Regions from separate parts of the Comamonas aquatica genome, predicted to be linked through region 2. Evidence: predicted binding sites of a transcription regulator. Region 2 holds the regulator's gene; the other holds the start of a gene.
What was found. Region 2 encodes FNR, which switches genes on or off when oxygen is low (the NO sensors DNR and NnrR bind a similar motif). Its sites were predicted from a motif close to TTGATNNNNATCAA; they were not measured.
Positions count from the first base shown of each region.

Region 1: the regulator FNR is predicted to act here: its motif matches at 4,837-4,850, upstream of KAQ61_RS14565 (bacteriohemerythrin).

Region 1 is NZ_CP072916.1:3,087,681-3,095,719, reverse strand. It holds gene mdtD (multidrug transporter subunit MdtD) at 1-121, shown strand, start outside; gene KAQ61_RS14580 (anhydro-N-acetylmuramic acid kinase) at 143-1,273, opposite strand; gene KAQ61_RS14575 (M23 family metallopeptidase) at 1,347-2,705, opposite strand; gene tyrS (tyrosine--tRNA ligase) at 2,891-4,123, shown strand; gene KAQ61_RS14565 (bacteriohemerythrin) at 4,266-4,718, opposite strand; gene glmU (bifunctional UDP-N-acetylglucosamine diphosphorylase/glucosamine-1-phosphate N-acetyltransferase GlmU) at 4,994-6,433, shown strand; gene KAQ61_RS14555 (sensor histidine kinase) at 6,440-7,219, shown strand; gene KAQ61_RS14550 (Lrp/AsnC family transcriptional regulator) at 7,267-7,782, opposite strand; gene glmS (glutamine--fructose-6-phosphate transaminase (isomerizing)) at 7,916-8,039, shown strand, end outside.
Region 2 is NZ_CP072916.1:900,937-908,975, forward strand. It holds gene ccoN (cytochrome-c oxidase, cbb3-type subunit I) at 1-603, shown strand, start outside; gene ccoO (cytochrome-c oxidase, cbb3-type subunit II) at 620-1,252, shown strand; gene KAQ61_RS04205 (cbb3-type cytochrome oxidase subunit 3) at 1,266-1,403, shown strand; gene ccoP (cytochrome-c oxidase, cbb3-type subunit III) at 1,431-2,345, shown strand; gene ccoG (cytochrome c oxidase accessory protein CcoG) at 2,417-3,847, shown strand; gene KAQ61_RS04220 (FixH family protein) at 3,923-4,210, shown strand; gene KAQ61_RS04225 (hypothetical protein) at 4,459-4,764, shown strand; gene fnr (fumarate/nitrate reduction transcriptional regulator Fnr) at 4,835-5,560, opposite strand; gene hemN (oxygen-independent coproporphyrinogen III oxidase) at 5,765-7,144, shown strand; gene KAQ61_RS04240 (sulfite exporter TauE/SafE family protein) at 7,150-7,869, shown strand.

The DNA of each region.
Region 1 (8,039 bases), 1.8 Mb from region 2:
GCTGGCCTTGCAGGCCACCTTCGTCACGGTCGGGGTCATGACGCTGGCGGCCACAATAGTCTTCAGTCAGCTGGATGCGGACGAGCGCATCGCGCCCACGCCCGACCGCCCCGAGGGCTGAGGCGCTAACGCGCGGTGCGGCTCAGCCGGGATAGATCGCGCCCAGGATCCGGGGCCCCTTGGCGCCGGTGACCGTCGGCAGGTTGCCCGGCAAACCGTGCAGGCACTGGCGTGCCAGCCAGGCGAAGGCTGCGGCCTCCACCTGCAGCGGCGGCAGTCCCTGTGCGGCGGTGCTGGTGACGGTGTACGCCGGCAGTAGGGCCTGCAGCTGGCGCATCAGCTCGGTATTCAATGCGCCGCCCCCGCAGACCAGCAAGCGACCACTGTCACCCGCATGCCGTTGTACCGCGTCGGCACAGCTGTGGGCGGTCAGTGCGGTCAAGGTGGTCTGGACATCCTGGGCCGGGATCGTGGCTGCCACGCGCTGGAGTTGCGCCTGCAGCCAGTGCGGGTTGAACAGGTCGCGTCCGGTGCTCTTGGGGGGCGGTTGCTGCAGAAAGGGTTCGGCCAGCAGTTGCTGCAGCAAGGCCGGGTGCACTTGGCCGCCGGCAGCCCAGCGGCCCTGGTCGTCGTAGGCTGCGCCCGTGTGCTGCAGGCACCACCAGTCCATCAGCGCGTTGCCGGGGCCGCAGTCAAAACCAAGGATGACCGCATCGGCCTGGGTGCTGGGCGGCAGGATGCTGAGGTTGGCAATCCCGCCGATGTTGAGCACCACCGTGGTGGTCTGCGCATCGGCGAAGACGCCCTGGTGAAAGGCGGGGACCAGGGGCGCACCCTGGCCGGCGGCCGCCACATCGCGGCTGCGCAGGTCGGCGACCACGGTGATCCCCGTGGCTTCGGCCAGCAGCGCCGGGTTTTGCAGCTGCAGGGTGTAGCCCGTGCCGTCGTGCAGCTGTGGCTGGTGGCGCACGGTCTGCCCGTGGGCGCCAATCGCCCGTACCGCACTCGGGGGCAGGTCGGCCTGCTGCAACAGCTGCCGCACCACCGCGGCATAGGCGCGACTGATAGCGTTGCCGGCCAGGGCCGCGCGGTGCAATTCGTTGACGCCGTCGGGGCTGTTCAAGGCCAGCAGCTCCTGGCGCAAGGGGGTGGGGAAGGGTTGGCAGGCGTAGGCCAGGACCTGCGAGGGCTGGTCTGCCTGCCAGCGTACCAGCACGCCATCCACGCCGTCGAGGGAGGTGCCTGACATCAGGCCAATAAAGTGTTCAGGCATCGTCACAAGCTGCATCCGGGAAAAGAAAAGGGCCTCACGCTGGAGGCCCTGGGGAGTCACTGCGCGCAGCGGCTTATTGTGCGCTGGCTTGACGGATCTGCTCGGCAGAAGCCAGTTGCATGTGCATGAATTCGGCGTGCTGCTTGAACTGCTGGCGCACCTTGGCGGAAATCTCGTTCGCTTCGCTCTTGGCGATCACGGTCTGGGGGTCCTGGTGGACGCCGTTGACACGGAACTCGAAGTGCAGGTGCGGACCGGTGGCCCAGCCTGTCGCGCCCACGGCGCCAATCGACTGGCCTTGTTCCACGGGCTGCCCCTTCTTGACGTCAATACGGCTCAGGTGGGCGTAGACGGTGACATGGCTGCTGTTGCTGTGCTTGATGAACACCACATTGCCAAAACCGTTTTGCCAGCCCGCAAACTCAACCACGCCGTCGCCCACGGTACGCACCTTGGTGCCGGTGGCGGCGGCAAAGTCCGTGCCCAGGTGCTTGCGCCAGGTGTTGTGGATGGGGTGCATGCGCATGGCAAAGCCGCTGCTGACGCGCGAGAACTCCACGGGGGAGCTCAGGTAGGCGCGGCGCAAGCTGGAGCCGTCCATGGCGTAGTAGGAGCCACGCTTGCCGGGCTCCTGGAACCACATGGCCTGGTACAGCTTGTCGCGGTTGTGGAATTCTGCGGCCAGCACGCGGCCCGAGCGCAGGAATTCGCCGTCGGCTTCCAGGGTTTCGTAGATGACGGAGAAGCGGTCACCTTTGTGCAGGCGGTGGAAATTGACCTCTTCAAAGATGTCGGCGATCTGCACGGCCACGGCATCGGGCAGGCCGGCGGCATCGGTCGCGGCGAACAGGCTGCTGTGGATGGTGCCGCCCGCCAAGCGGGTGCTGGTGGTCAGCGGTGCGCTGGACACGGTGGCGCTGAACTTGCCGTTGGCATCGCGCTCCAGCACCAGGCGCTCGAAGTTCTGGCTGGTTTCGTCCTGGATCCAGCGCACGGTCAGCTTGCGCAACTGGTGGTCGTTGCTGGCTTCGGCGGAGACCAGGCGGCCATTGCGGCTGAACAGGTGCTGGCGGGCCAGCTCGTTGCTGCGCAGGAAGGCGGAGGCGCCCGGATCGGCGATGCCCAGGCGCTGCAGCAAGGACTCGGCGGTGTCGCTGGCGCGGGTGTAGTCGGTGCGATAGAGCGAGAAATCGTTGACGTCCGTCAGGTCCGCCAACGTACTGCCTTCCACCAACGAGGGGACGGTCTGCGTGAGTGTGCGAACCGGCAGTTCAGCGGGGTCTGGACCCAGCGAGGCCACAGCAAACGCGCCGCCGCCTGCGCTGAGCATGAGGGCGGCGATGGCTGCGGTGAGTCGCTTGGGGTGTCGCTGAATGGACCGGGCCAGCTGTGCAAGCAAAGCACTGCCGGCAGAAACTAGGCTGTTATTCAAAACATGGTTCCCGGAAGTGGCGCGTACCCTGAGAAGACAAACGACCATGTGAGTGACGGGATACGCTTTCTGTCAGCATAGTTGCCATTGCGCTGTATGCCAATGGCCGGCCGACTAGAATTCGTCACTGCAATCGAGCCCGAAGTATAGCGGGGGCAATACCCCCCGTGCTGGAAAAAACCCTTATGAATCAAAATGCTGTTACAACATACCCGGTCACCGAGGCTGTAAGACAAGCGCTTGAAGTCACGTTGCGTGGTGTGGATGAGCTGCTGCCCCAGGAGGAATGGGCGCAGAAACTGGCGCGTTCGGAGGCCACGGGCGTGCCTTTGCGCATCAAGTTGGGGCTGGATCCTACGGCGCCGGACATTCATCTGGGGCATACGGTGGTGCTGAACAAGATGCGCCAGCTGCAAGATCTGGGCCACCAGGTGATCTTTCTGATCGGTGACTTCACCACGCTGATCGGCGACCCCTCGGGCCGCAACTCCACCCGCCCGCCGCTGACGGCCGAGCAGATCAAGGTGAACGCCGAGACCTATTACACCCAGGCCGCCAAGGTGCTGGACCCGGCCAAGACCGAGGTGCGCTACAACAGCGAATGGTGCGACCAGCTGGGCGCGCGCGGCATGATCCAGCTGTCGGCCAAGTACACCGTGGCCCGCATGATGGAGCGCAACGACTTCCACACGCGCTTCACCGAAGGCAGCTCCATCAGCCTGCACGAGTTCCTGTACCCGCTGCTGCAAGGCTATGACTCGGTGGCGCTGCAGGCCGACCTGGAGCTGGGCGGTACGGACCAGAAGTTCAACCTGATGATGGGGCGCCATCTGCAGGCCGAATATGGGCAGGCGCAGCAGTGCGTGCTCACCATGCCGCTGCTGGTGGGCCTGGACGGCGTGCACAAGATGTCCAAGTCCAAGAACAACTACATCGGCATCACCGAGGACGCCAACACCATGTTCGCCAAGGTGCTGTCGATCTCGGACGACCTGATGTGGGACTGGTACACCCTGCTGTCCTTCCAGAGCCTGGAACACATCGCCCAGCTGAAGGCCGAGATTGCCGCCGGCGGCAACCCCAAGCACGCCAAGGTGGCGCTGGCCAAGGAAATCACCACGCGCTTCCACAGCGCGGCGGCGGCCGATGCGGCCGAGCAGGATTTCATCAACCGCTCCAAGGGCGGCATCCCCGACGACATCCCCGAGCTGAGCCTGTCCGGCGCGCCCCTGGGCATCGGCGCTTTGCTGAAGCAGGCTAATCTGGCGCCCTCGACCAGCGAAGCCAACCGCCTGATCGATGGCGGCGGCGTGCGCGTGGATGGCAACGTGGTCAGCGACCGCGGCCTGAAGCTGGACGCCGGCATCTTCGTGGTGCAGGTGGGCAAGCGCAAGTTCGCGCGAGTGACGCTGGCGTGATGTGCGGGGCGCCCTGGGCGCCCCGGGTGTGCGGCAGAAGGCGGTATCTGGAAGCAGGTGCCGCCTTGTTTTTTTCAAAACCAGGAGCGTTTGGCGCTGGCTGAAAAAGGTGTTCAAGGTCTTTAGCCTTGGAAAGTGCCGTTCAGCAAGCGCTGGGTGCTTCGCTGGTGATAGCGCCCGGTGCACCCGCCTGGGCGATAGCCGCCTGCAAAAAGGGCACGTAGGCGCGGTCCTCCTGCAGGATGTGGTGCAGCAGCCAGTGCTTGAGAAAGGCCATGGCCTCCAGGTCCACCTCTTCCCCGGCCTCGAAACGCAGCAGCCAGTGCATGGCCTGGGTGGTGAACTGGCCATGCTCGGCCGTGTGCGCCGTCGCCTGCGGGTAGCTGTAGCGCTGGAACATGACCTCTTCCTCGATGAAGTGGTTGTGCGTGTAGTCGACCAGTCCTTCCAAGACTTCACCAATCACCGCGCGGTCCGGGATGGGGTTGTCGAGTTCGTCGTGCAGGGTATTGATCAGCGCCACCAGGTGCTGGTGCTGGTCGTCAACATGGGGGATGCCCAGCATCAAGTCGCTGGACCACGGCATGAAGGTCATGGGCTCTCCGAATCGGTGAAACATGGGGTGGGGTGGCCCTGCGGCGCACAACGCCTGCCCAGGATGCATAAAGTGCCGGCGCCTTCCAATGGGGGCAGGGCGCTGGCGCAGCGTCTGTCTGACGGACATCAAACGCCGGGCGGCGCGATGTGGGCTGCGTCCCACGGGACGGATGCGGTGGCCATGCCGATCACGCCCGGCGCGGCGGCCGGGCGCGTGATAATCGAAGACCATCGCCAGCGCTGGCTGGCTTCACTGTGAGTTGATTGCGTCCCATGTCCCTGAATGCACTCCCCCTGGATATCGTCGTCATGGCTGCCGGCAAAGGCACCCGCATGAAAAGCCGCACCCCCAAGGTGCTGCAAAAGCTGGCGGGGCGGGCCTTGTTGCAGCACGTGCTGGACACGGCGCAGCAGTTGCAGGCGCGCTCGGCCGTGGTGGTGACGGGCCATGGTGCTGCAGAAGTGGAAGCATTCATCGCTGGCACAGCGCGTGCTGACAGCCATTTGGACCTGAAGTTCGTGCGCCAGGAACCCCAGCTGGGCACGGGCCACGCCGTGCAGCAGGCCGTGCCGGTGCTGGCGCGCGACGGCATGGTCGTCATCCTGTCGGGCGACGTGCCGCTGACCCAGGCCGACACACTGGCCGCGCTGGTCGACGCCGCTGCGGGCCAACGCATGGCGCTGCTGACCGTGTCGCTGGACAATCCCACGGGCTATGGCCGCATCGTGCGCAATGACGCCGGCACGGTGCAGCGCATCGTGGAGCAAAAGGACGCCAGCGAGGCCGAGCGCGCCATCACCGAGGTCTACAGCGGCATCATGGCCGTGCCGGCCCAGCGCCTGGCGCAGTGGCTGGGCCAGCTGAACAACCACAACGCCCAGGCCGAGTACTACCTGACCGACATCGTCGCCATGGCCGTGGCCGACGGGGTGGAGGTGGTGGCGCACCGCATCACCGACGCGGTGCAGGTGGCCGGCGTGAACAGCCCCTTGCAGCTGGCCGAGCTGGAACGTGCCCACCAGCTGCGTGCAGCCCATGCCCTGATGGAGCAGGGCGTGCGCCTGGCCGACCCGGCGCGCTTGGACCTGCGTGACGACGTGCGCGGCACGCCGGCGCAGTTGCGCTGCGGCCAGGATGTGGAGATCGACGTGGGCTGCATCTTCACCGGCCGGGTGGAGGTGGGCGAGGGCGTGCGCATCGGCGCCTACTGCCACATCAGCAATGCCCAGATCGCCGCCGGCGCGGTGATCCATCCCTTCACCCACATCGACGGCGAGAAGCTGGGCGCCCGCGTGGGCGAGGGGGCGCTGGTCGGCCCGTTTGCCCGCCTGCGCCCCGGCGCCGAGCTGGGCCGCGAGGTGCACATCGGCAACTTTGTCGAGGTCAAGAACTCGACCCTGGCCGACGGCGCCAAGGCCAACCACCTGGCCTACCTGGGCGATGCCACGGTGGGTGAGCGCGTGAACTACGGCGCAGGCAGCATCACTGCCAACTACGACGGCGTCAACAAGCACCGCACCGTGATCGAGGCCGATGTGCACGTGGGCAGCAATTGCGTGCTGGTGGCGCCGGTGACCCTGGGGGCGGGCGGCACCGTGGGCGGTGGCTCGACCATCACCAAGAACACCCCGCCCGGCACCCTGAACGTGGCGCGCGGCAAGCAGGTGTCGATCGCCAACTGGCAGCGCCCCACCAAGCAACCCAAGGCCTGAGGCGCCATGCACCCCGTGTTGCCGTCGACCCTGGAGGAGGCCCAGGCCGTGATTGCGCGCCAGCAGCAAGAGTTGGCGCAGTTGCAGGGCGCGCACGAGGCCTGGATGCGCGCCGTGGCGCACGATTTGCGCGCGCCGCTGCGGCATGTGCTGTCGTTCGCGCCGCTGCTGCGCGAATCGGTGGAGGAGCTGGCCGCGGCCGCGCCCCAGGCCGCCGACGCCGTGGCCGATGCGCGCGAGTTCACCACCACCATGGAGCAGTCGGCGCGCAAGATGTCGGCCATGCTGGACGGCATGGCCCAGGTCTCGCACGCAGCGCGGGCACCCTTGGCCCTGGGCCTGATCGACTGGGGCGTGGTGGCCCGGCATGCGGCGCAGCGCTGGCAGGCCACGCACCCGCAGGTGCAGTGGTCGCTGCCCGAGGCCCCGGTGCCCGTGATGGCCGACGCCGCCGCGCTGCAGGCCCTGACCGAGGCGGTGCTGCACAACGCGGTCAAGTTCTCGGCCCGCCAGGCGCAGCCCGTGGTCCGTCTCAGCGCCCAGCCCCTGGACGATGGCTGGTGGCGCCTGCAGGTGCAGGACCAGGGCGTGGGCTTTGACCGCCAGCGCGCCCAGCACCTGGGGGAGCTGTTCCAGCGCATGCACCGGGACGCGGAATTTCCCGGGGTCGGCTGTGGCCTGGCCCTGGTGCAGACCGTGGCGCAGCGCCATGGGGCGCGGGTGGCCATCGAGGCCCAGCCGCAGGCCGGCTGCACCGTGTGCATCGATTGGCCGGGTGCACTCTGAATCTCTGCCAAAAATGGCTGTGACGCGCTTGCAGCCTGCGCAGGTAGCTATGGGTTTTGTGGCGCCAGCGGCGGCAGGTGCGGGCTGAACTTGGCCCGCCGGGTGGCAAAAAAGCTCTTCACATTGCGCACATTGCCCTGGGTGGTGAACAGCCGCTGCGACAGCGCCAGGTAGGCCGGCATGTCGCGGCAGGCGACGACCAGCACGAAATCGGGCCCGGGCGAGACGCGCCAGCACTGCTGCACCCCATCCTCGGCCACGGCCAGGGCCTCGAAGGCCTGCAGCGCTTCGGCGTGCTGGCGCTCCAGCGTCACCTCGATCAGGGCCTGCAGCCCGTGGCCGACCAGCGGGGCCAGCACCTCGGGACGCACGATGGCGACCTGGCGCTCGATCAGCCCCAGCGCATGCAGGCGGCGCACCCGGCGCAGGCAGGTCGGGGGCGAGATGTGCAGCAGCTCGGCCAGGCGCAGATTGCTTTGCCCCGCGTCGCGCTGCAGCAGGTCCAGCAACTGCAGATCGGTCAGGTCCAGGCTGCCATCAGGTGTTTGAATTTCATATTTCATTGGAAATTGGAATTAAATTTCTTGAATGATTTTTGATGAAATTTAATTTCTGAAACTGTGAAAAATAGATCATAAGTTTTATGGCGATGCTTTTAGCATCGGTCCACCTTCCAACCCTTTCGGAGTTCCGCCTATGTGTGGCATCGTCGGCGCCGTTTCTACGCGCAACATCGTTCCTCTGCTGGTGCAAGGCTTGCAGCGCCTGGAGTACCGCGGCTATGACTCGTGCGGCGTGGCCGTGCACCGCATGGTGGCCG
Region 2 (8,039 bases):
ATTCTGCTGGCCCCCTCCTGGGGCGGCATGATCAACGGCGTCATGACCCTGTCCGGTGCCTGGCACAAACTGCGTGATGACCCCGTGCTGCGTTTCCTGATCGTGTCCTTGTCGTTCTACGGCATGTCCACGTTCGAAGGTCCGATGATGTCCATCAAGACCGTGAACGCGCTGAGCCACTACACCGACTGGACCGTGGGTCACGTGCACTCCGGCGCTCTGGGCTGGGTGGGTCTGATCACCATGGGTTCGCTGTACTACCTGATTCCTCGCCTGTTCGGCAAGAAGGAAATGCACTCCAAGTCGGCGATCGAGCTGCACTTCTGGATGGCCACCATCGGCATCGTGCTGTACATCGCTGCGATGTGGATTGCCGGTGTGATGCAGGGCCTGATGTGGCGCGCTGTGAATCCCGACGGTACTTTGACCTACACCTTTGTGGAAAGCGTGAAGGCGACGTATCCCTTCTATGTGATTCGTACGATCGGTGGCCTTCTGTACTTGGTCGGCATGTTGATCATGGCCTGGAACGTGTTGAAGACCGCTGCGTCTGGCCGCGCCGTGAAGGTGGCTGTGCCTGCAGTGCATCCTGCCCACGCCTGAGTACTAGGAGTCTGAAATGTCTGCAAACAACAACAAGGCCTCTGGTGGCTTCACCCACGAGAAAGTGGAAACCAGCAATTTCTTGATGATCGTCTTGATCTTGCTGGTGGTGGCTGTGGGGGGGCTGGTGGAAATCGTTCCCCTGTTCTTCCAAAAGTCGACGACCGAGGCGGTGCAGGGTGTGGAGCCTTATCCTCCACTGCAACTGATGGGGCGCGACGTCTATCTGCGTGAGGGTTGCTACAACTGCCACTCCCAGATGATCCGTCCTTTCCGCGCAGAAACCATGCGCTACGGCCACTACTCGGTGGCGGGTGAGTTCGTGTACGACCACCCCTTCCAGTGGGGCTCCAAGCGTACCGGTCCTGACCTGCACCGCGTGGGCGGCAAGTACAGCGATGAATGGCACCGTATCCACTTGAACAACCCACGTGATGTGGTGCCCGAGTCCAACATGCCCGAGTACCCATGGCTGCAGAAGAACCTGGTGGATCACACCGTGGTGGCCCAGCGCATGTCTGCGCTGCGTACGGTGGGTGTTCCCTATACCGACGAGCAAATCGCCGGTGCAGCGGAGCAGATCAAGGGCAAGACCGAAATGGAAGCATTGATTGCTTACCTGCAGGGTCTGGGCACTGCGCTGAAGTAAGAAGGAGCGGGTTATGGATATCACCACCATGCGCATTGTTGCGACGTTGGCATCGCTGGCGTGTTTTCTAGGCATCTGGTGGTGGGCGTATGCCCGCCGTAACCAGGCCCGCTTTGATGAGGCGGCGCAGCTGCCTTTCCAACAAGACTGATTCTCTCCACCAGAACGAGAAGATCCCATGAGCGATTTCATAAACAATTTCTGGTCGGTCTATGTCGCAGGCATTACCTTAGCCGGCATCGTCGGCTGCTTGGTGCTCCTGGTCATTACCGCCCGCAAGAAGGTGGTTTCCGATGAGGAAAACACCACCGGCCACGTCTGGGACGAAGACCTGCGTGAACTGAACAACCCCATGCCACGCTGGTGGGTCTGGATGTTCGTGATCACCATCATCTTTGGTCTGCTGTACCTGACGGCCTACCCCGGTCTGGGTACTTATGCCGGCAAGCTGCAATGGAGCCAGGTGGGCGCCTACGAAGCCGAGGTGGAAAAAGCCAAGGCCGAGCTGGAGCCACTGTATGCACGCTTCACGGCGATGAGCACGGAAGATGTGTCCAAGGACAGCCAGGCCATGGCCATCGGCGAGCGTTTGTTCATGAACAACTGCGCGCAATGCCACGGCTCCGATGCCCGCGGTAGCAAGAGCTTCCCGAACCTGGCCGACAGCGATTGGCTGCATGGTGGCGCGCCTGAGAACATCAAGCAAACCATCACCCAGGGTCGTATCGGCATGATGCCTCCCCAGGCCGAAGCCGTGGGTTCTCCCGACGATGTGCGCAACCTGGCCCACTATGTCCTGAGCCTGTCCGGCAGTCCCCATGACTCGCTGAAGGCTTCGCTGGGCAAGTCCAAGTTCACCGCTTGCGCAGCCTGCCACGGCATGGACGGCAAGGGCAACACCATGCTCGGCGCGCCTAACCTGACCGATGACATCTGGCTTCACGGCTGGGGCGAACAGGCGATTGTGGACATGATCAACAATGGCAAGATGAACGAAATGCCTGCGCAGGACAAGAAACTGACCCCTGCCCAGATCGACGTTCTGACCGCCTATGTCTGGGGTTTGTCACACAAGCCCGCAGCGGCTAACTGATCGTTGTGGCGATCCAAAAGGCGGCACTGTGTGCCGCCTTTTTATTTGGTGCGATTAGGGGAGCGTAATTCATGAGTTCCGAGCAAAAGAAACCGCAAAAAGTCATTCCTATCAAAGCGGAAAGCCAGGAAAAATCTGTCTCGTTTTACGAAGCGCATAAGAAAATCTATCCGCGTTCCATCAGCGGGACTTTCATGCGCTGGCGCTGGCTGATGGTGTGGGCCACGCAGCTGCTGTTCTACGGCCTGCCCTGGCTGGATTGGGGGCAGCGTCAGATGGTGCTGTTCGATCTGGGCGCGCGGCGCTTTTACCTGTTCGGCTACGTGCTGTACCCGCAGGACTTCATCTACCTCACGGGGCTGCTGATCATCAGTGCGTTGGCCCTGTTCCTGTTCACGGCCGTGGCCGGGCGCCTGTGGTGCGGCTTCACCTGTCCGCAGACGGTCTACACGGAAATCTTCATGTGGATCGAGCACAAGGTCGAAGGCGATCGCAGTGCGCGCATCCGTCTGGACCAGGCCGGCTGGACCTGGGAGAAGGTCTGGAAAAAATCGCTCAAGCAGTTGCTGTGGGTGGTGTTTGCCTTGTGGACGGGCTTCACCTTCGTGGGCTACTTTGTGCCCATCCGCGAGCTGGGCAGCGAACTGCTGGCCCTGCAAGGTGGCTGGCAGATCTTCTGGGTGCTGTTCTACGGTTTCGCCACCTATGGCAATGCCGGCTACATGCGCGAGCAGGTCTGCAAGTACATGTGCCCCTACGCGCGCTTCCAGAGCGCGATGTTTGACAAGGACACGCTGGTGGTCAGCTATGACACTGTGCGCGGCGAAGCGCGCGGTCCTCGCAAGAAGGATGCGGATTACAAGGCCCAGGGGTTGGGCGACTGCATCGACTGCAAGCTCTGCGTCCAGGTCTGCCCGGTGGGCATCGACATCCGCAACGGTCTGCAGTACGAGTGCATCGGCTGTGGCTTGTGCATTGATGCGTGCAACAACGTGATGGACAACATGCATTACCCGCGGGGCCTGATTCGCTTGACGACGCAAAACGCTGTCACCCAGCGCTGGCCGCGCTCCCAGATCCTGCGGCGCATCGCCCGCCCTCGGGTGCTGATTTATGGGGCCGTCCTGGTCGGCCTGTCGGTGGCGATGGTGGTGAGCATGGCGCTGCGCGAGCCGTTGAAGGTGGACGTGATCCGCGACCGCGCCTCGCTGGCCCGGATCGTGGCGGGCGGCAAGCTGGAAAATGTCTATCGGCTGCAGGTCATGAATGCCACCGAGGCCGCCCAGACCTACCATGTGCAGGTGCACGGTCTCAACGGGATCGAGCTGGTCGAGGGTGGCGAGGTCGAAGTGCTGCCCGCCCAGACGCGCGGCGTGGCCGTGCGGGTGCAGATTCCCTACGGTGCGGCAGAGCCCGGCTCGCACCACATCGTGTTCGACATCGATGCGCGCAGCGGTGAGGGCCGGGTGTCCGAAAAATCCGTGTTCCTGGTGCCGCGTTGAGCGTGGATGTGGGTCTGGCGCACGGTGCCCTCGGGCGCTGTGCGCGGTGTTTGTTTATTTCTCAGAAAGTCTAGGATGTCTCAAGCTGAAATGAAGCCCGAAGTCTCGACCGGTCCCTGGTGGAAGTTCGGTCATGTGTGGCTGGTGGTGGCGGGTCCTGCCATCGTGGTGGTGGCGGGCATTGCCACCCTGGTGATTGCCACGCGTGGCGCAGATCCCGTCGTGGACCCCGACTATTACCAGAAGGGCGTGAACATCAACGAGCAACTGCGCAACCCGGACAAAAGCCATGCACCCGCCCACGTGGTGCGCAACCATGCCGCCACCCCTGCGGACGACCTGCCCAACCTGGCACCCAAGTGATGCAGCGCGCTGACAGGCTGCCTGCGCTGCTCTCGGCGGCAGGGGTGGCCCATGACAGCGCGGAGGTGGTTGGCTAAAAACATAGCTGCTAGCGCATGCAAACATTAGGTTTTAAATAGAAAACTATTTGAAATCCAGTGACAACAAGCGCTGGCAGCTATGTTTTTTTATTCAGTGTTTGTCCCACAACCATGGTGCTGCGCCTGTGGACACAATTTATCTACAACCCCTTGCGAAGGAGTGCTTTTATGTGGACACGACGCTGGATGTGGATTGGCTGGCCGGCCTTTGTGGCTGCCGGCGTGATGGAGATGCTGGTCTTCGCGGCGTTTGACCCGCACGACATGCTGTGGATGGGGCAGGCGGTGGAGCTGTCGCGCACGGCCATCTACACCCTGGCATTCTTTGCGTTCTGGGCGGTCTTCGCCGTGGCCGGCTGGATGACCATGGTGCTGGCCCTGCCCAGCGCAGCGGTCAACGCCCAAGCCCAGGCGCCGTCGGCCGGGCTCGGCGATCCCGAGCGGCTGCAGGCCTGCTATCCCAACAACGCGTGAATGAAAAAAGCCTTCCTGTTGATGCAGGAAGGCTTTTTTCGTGGACCTGCGCTGAGGCAGCGGTAGGTGGTTATTTGTTGCAGTCTTGGTGGCTGTTGACCAGGCGTTGCAGCGCGGCGGTATCCAGAATGCGCACGTGGCGCTGTTTGACCTCCACCATGCCTTCTTCGACGAACTTCGAGAAAGTGCGGCTGACCGTCTCCAGCTTCAGGCCCAGGTAGCTGCCAATCTCTTCGCGCGTCATGCGCAGCACCAACTCCGACGACGAGAAGCCGCGTGCGTGCAGACGCTGCACCAGATTCAGGATGAAGGCCGCCAAGCGTTCCTCTGCGCGCATGCTGCCCAGCAGCAGCATCACACCGTGCTCGCGCACGATTTCGCGGCTCATGACCTTGTGCACGTGGGTCTGCAGGGCCGTCACTTCGCGCGACACCTCCTCCAGCCCGTCAAACGGCATCACACACACTTCGGCATCTTCCAGGGCCACTGCATCGCAGGTGTGGTGGTCATGCACGATGCCATCCAGACCAATGATCTCGCCGGCCATCTGGAAGCCTGTCACCTGGTCGCGACCATCTTCGGTAGCCACGCAGGTCTTGAAAAAGCCTGTGCGGATGGCATACAGCGATGTGAAGGGCTCCCCGTTGCGGAACAGGGTGCCGCCGCGCTTGACCTTGCGGCGGGTGGCCACAATTTCGTCGATGCGCTGCAACTGCTGCTCACTCAGCCCCACGGGCATGCACAGCTCGCGCAGGTTGCAGTTGGAACAGGTTACTTTGATGGTTGGAGGGGTCATGTACTCGGACGCGGCGTGGTGCAGGCATTCTTGCGGGTCACGCGGTGCGTTAAAGGTCGGTAAAAAAGAAGCTGTTACAACTGGGATTGCGGTGAATGATGCTTGTCAAAATTGTGGCATTGCTTGATCGCAGACCTCTTGATTCACGTCAAGGTTGGTTGCGGGCCCTTGGTGCACAGTCTAACAATCAAGGAAAAAAGATTCATGACTGTCGTCACACCCGAACTCCTGCGTCGTTACGACGTACCTGGTCCACGCTATACCTCTTACCCCACAGCAGACAGGTTTGTGGAAGCGTTTGGTGATAGCGACTATATCTTGGCTCTGAAGCAACGCAAAGTCGCTGCGGCTGCCAAGCAGCCGATGTCGCTGTATGTGCACATCCCGTTTTGCGAATCGCTGTGCTATTACTGCGCGTGCAACAAGATCGTGACCAAGCACCATGAGCGTGCGGCCACGTACATGCGCTATCTGGAGCGCGAGGTCGATCTGCACCTGCAGCACTGCGGGCGGGGGCAGGTGGTCAGCCAGTTCCATGTCGGCGGAGGAACGCCCACGTTCCTGTCCGATGACGAGTTGCGTGAGCTGTGGCAGATGCTGCGCGAGCGTTTCGCCTTTGATCCTGCTGGCGAGTATTCCATCGAGGTGGACCCGCGCACGGTGACGCGCGAGCGCCTGGCTGTGCTCAAGGAAGTTGGCTTCAACCGCCTGAGTTTCGGCGTGCAGGACTTCGATCCCGATGTGCAAAAGGCCGTGCACCGCGAGCAGCCCGCCGAGCAGGTGTTCGATCTGGTGGCCGCTGCGCGCGAACTCGGATTCCAGTCCATCAATGTGGACCTGATCTATGGCCTGCCCAAGCAGAACGCGCAATCGTTTGCGCGTACGCTGCAGCAGGTGGCACAGCTGCGCCCGGATCGCATTGCCTTGTATGCGTATGCCCACTTGCCTGAGCGTTTCAAGGCCCAGCGCCGCATCCTGCAGCAGGACTTGCCGCCTGCGCCAGACAAGGTGAACATGCTCTCGGCGGCCATCGCCAGTTTCATTGATGCGGGCTACGTGTATGTGGGCATGGATCACTTTGCCTTGCCTGAGGATGCGCTGGCAGTGGCCAAGCGCCAGGGTCGCCTGCATCGCAACTTCCAGGGCTACAGCACCCAGCCGGATTGCGATTTGATTGCGCTGGGGGTTTCTGCGATCGGCCGCGTGGGGGCCACCTACAGCCAGAACGCCAAGACGCTGGAAGAGTATTACGACCTGCTGGACCAGGGGCGCCTGCCCGTGGTGCGTGGTCTGGCGTTGACGCGCGATGACTTGATCCGCCGCGCCGTGATTATGACCATCATGTGCCAGGGCGAGGTGCTGTTCGAGTCGATCAACAACGCATGGCTGATCGACTTCCCGCAGTATTTTGCGGCGGAAATCGCTGCACTCGAAAGCCAGCAGGAAGAAGGCCTGGTGGAAATCCAGGACGACTGCATCAAGGTGACCGAGAAGGGCTGGTTCTTCGTGCGCGGCGTCGCCCTGGTGTTTGATCGTTATTTGCAGGCAGATCGCAACCGGGCCAGGTTTTCGCGGATCATCTGATCCCTATGGCGCTTTCTCTGCTTTGGACGGCATTTTTCATGGGGCTCGTGGGTGGGCCCCATTGTCTTGCCATGTGTGCCGCACCCTGCCATGCCGTCATCCAGGGGCAAGCCCATGCCGTGCGCCTGCATGCCGGCGCCGCTGCGGCAGCGCCCCGCGGCGTGCCTGGCTGGGGGGCACTGCAATTCCACACCGGGCGTTTGCTGGGTTACGGCATGCTGGGGGCGGTGGCCGCCCTGGCGATGGAGCAGGTGGCCTGGTTCTCTGACCGTACCTCCTTGCTGCACCCGGTGTGGGTGCTGATGCATCTGCTGATTCTGGCCTGGGGCTTGCTCATGGTGTTTCAGGGGCAGCAGCCGGCATGGCTGGAGCGCGCAGGCCGTGCGGCCTGGGCCAAGGTCCAACCCGTGCTGGCTTTGCCCGGCGGGGGGCTGCTGGCGGGCATCGCGTGGGCGCTGATGCCATGCGGCCTGCTTTACTCCGCCGTGCTGGTGGCCGCTCTGAGTGGTGGTGCCGTGGCGGGGGCTGGCAGCATGGTGGCGTTTGCCGTGGGGGGCGGGCTGTGGCTGTGGTCGGCACCGTACGCGTGGCGCTGGCTCAGCGGGCGGGTGCGCCGCTGGCGGGCAGAGTGGGGCACACGCGTGGCCGGTCTGATGCTGGTGGCGGTGTCGCTGTGGGCGCTCTGGATGGATCTGATCTTTACCCCCGCCATGTGGTGCCGCTAGGCAGCAGGCGGCGCCTCCAGCGCCGTGTTGCAGCAGCTGCAGGACCACTGTGCTTATGAACGACCAAGCATGCCAAAGCTGTTCGGGGCCAATTCAGGCGGTCGAGCAAAGCATGTGGTGGTTTTTTGGGGGGGAGGTGCCTGCGTCAAGGCGGTGAAGGTGTCTGCAAA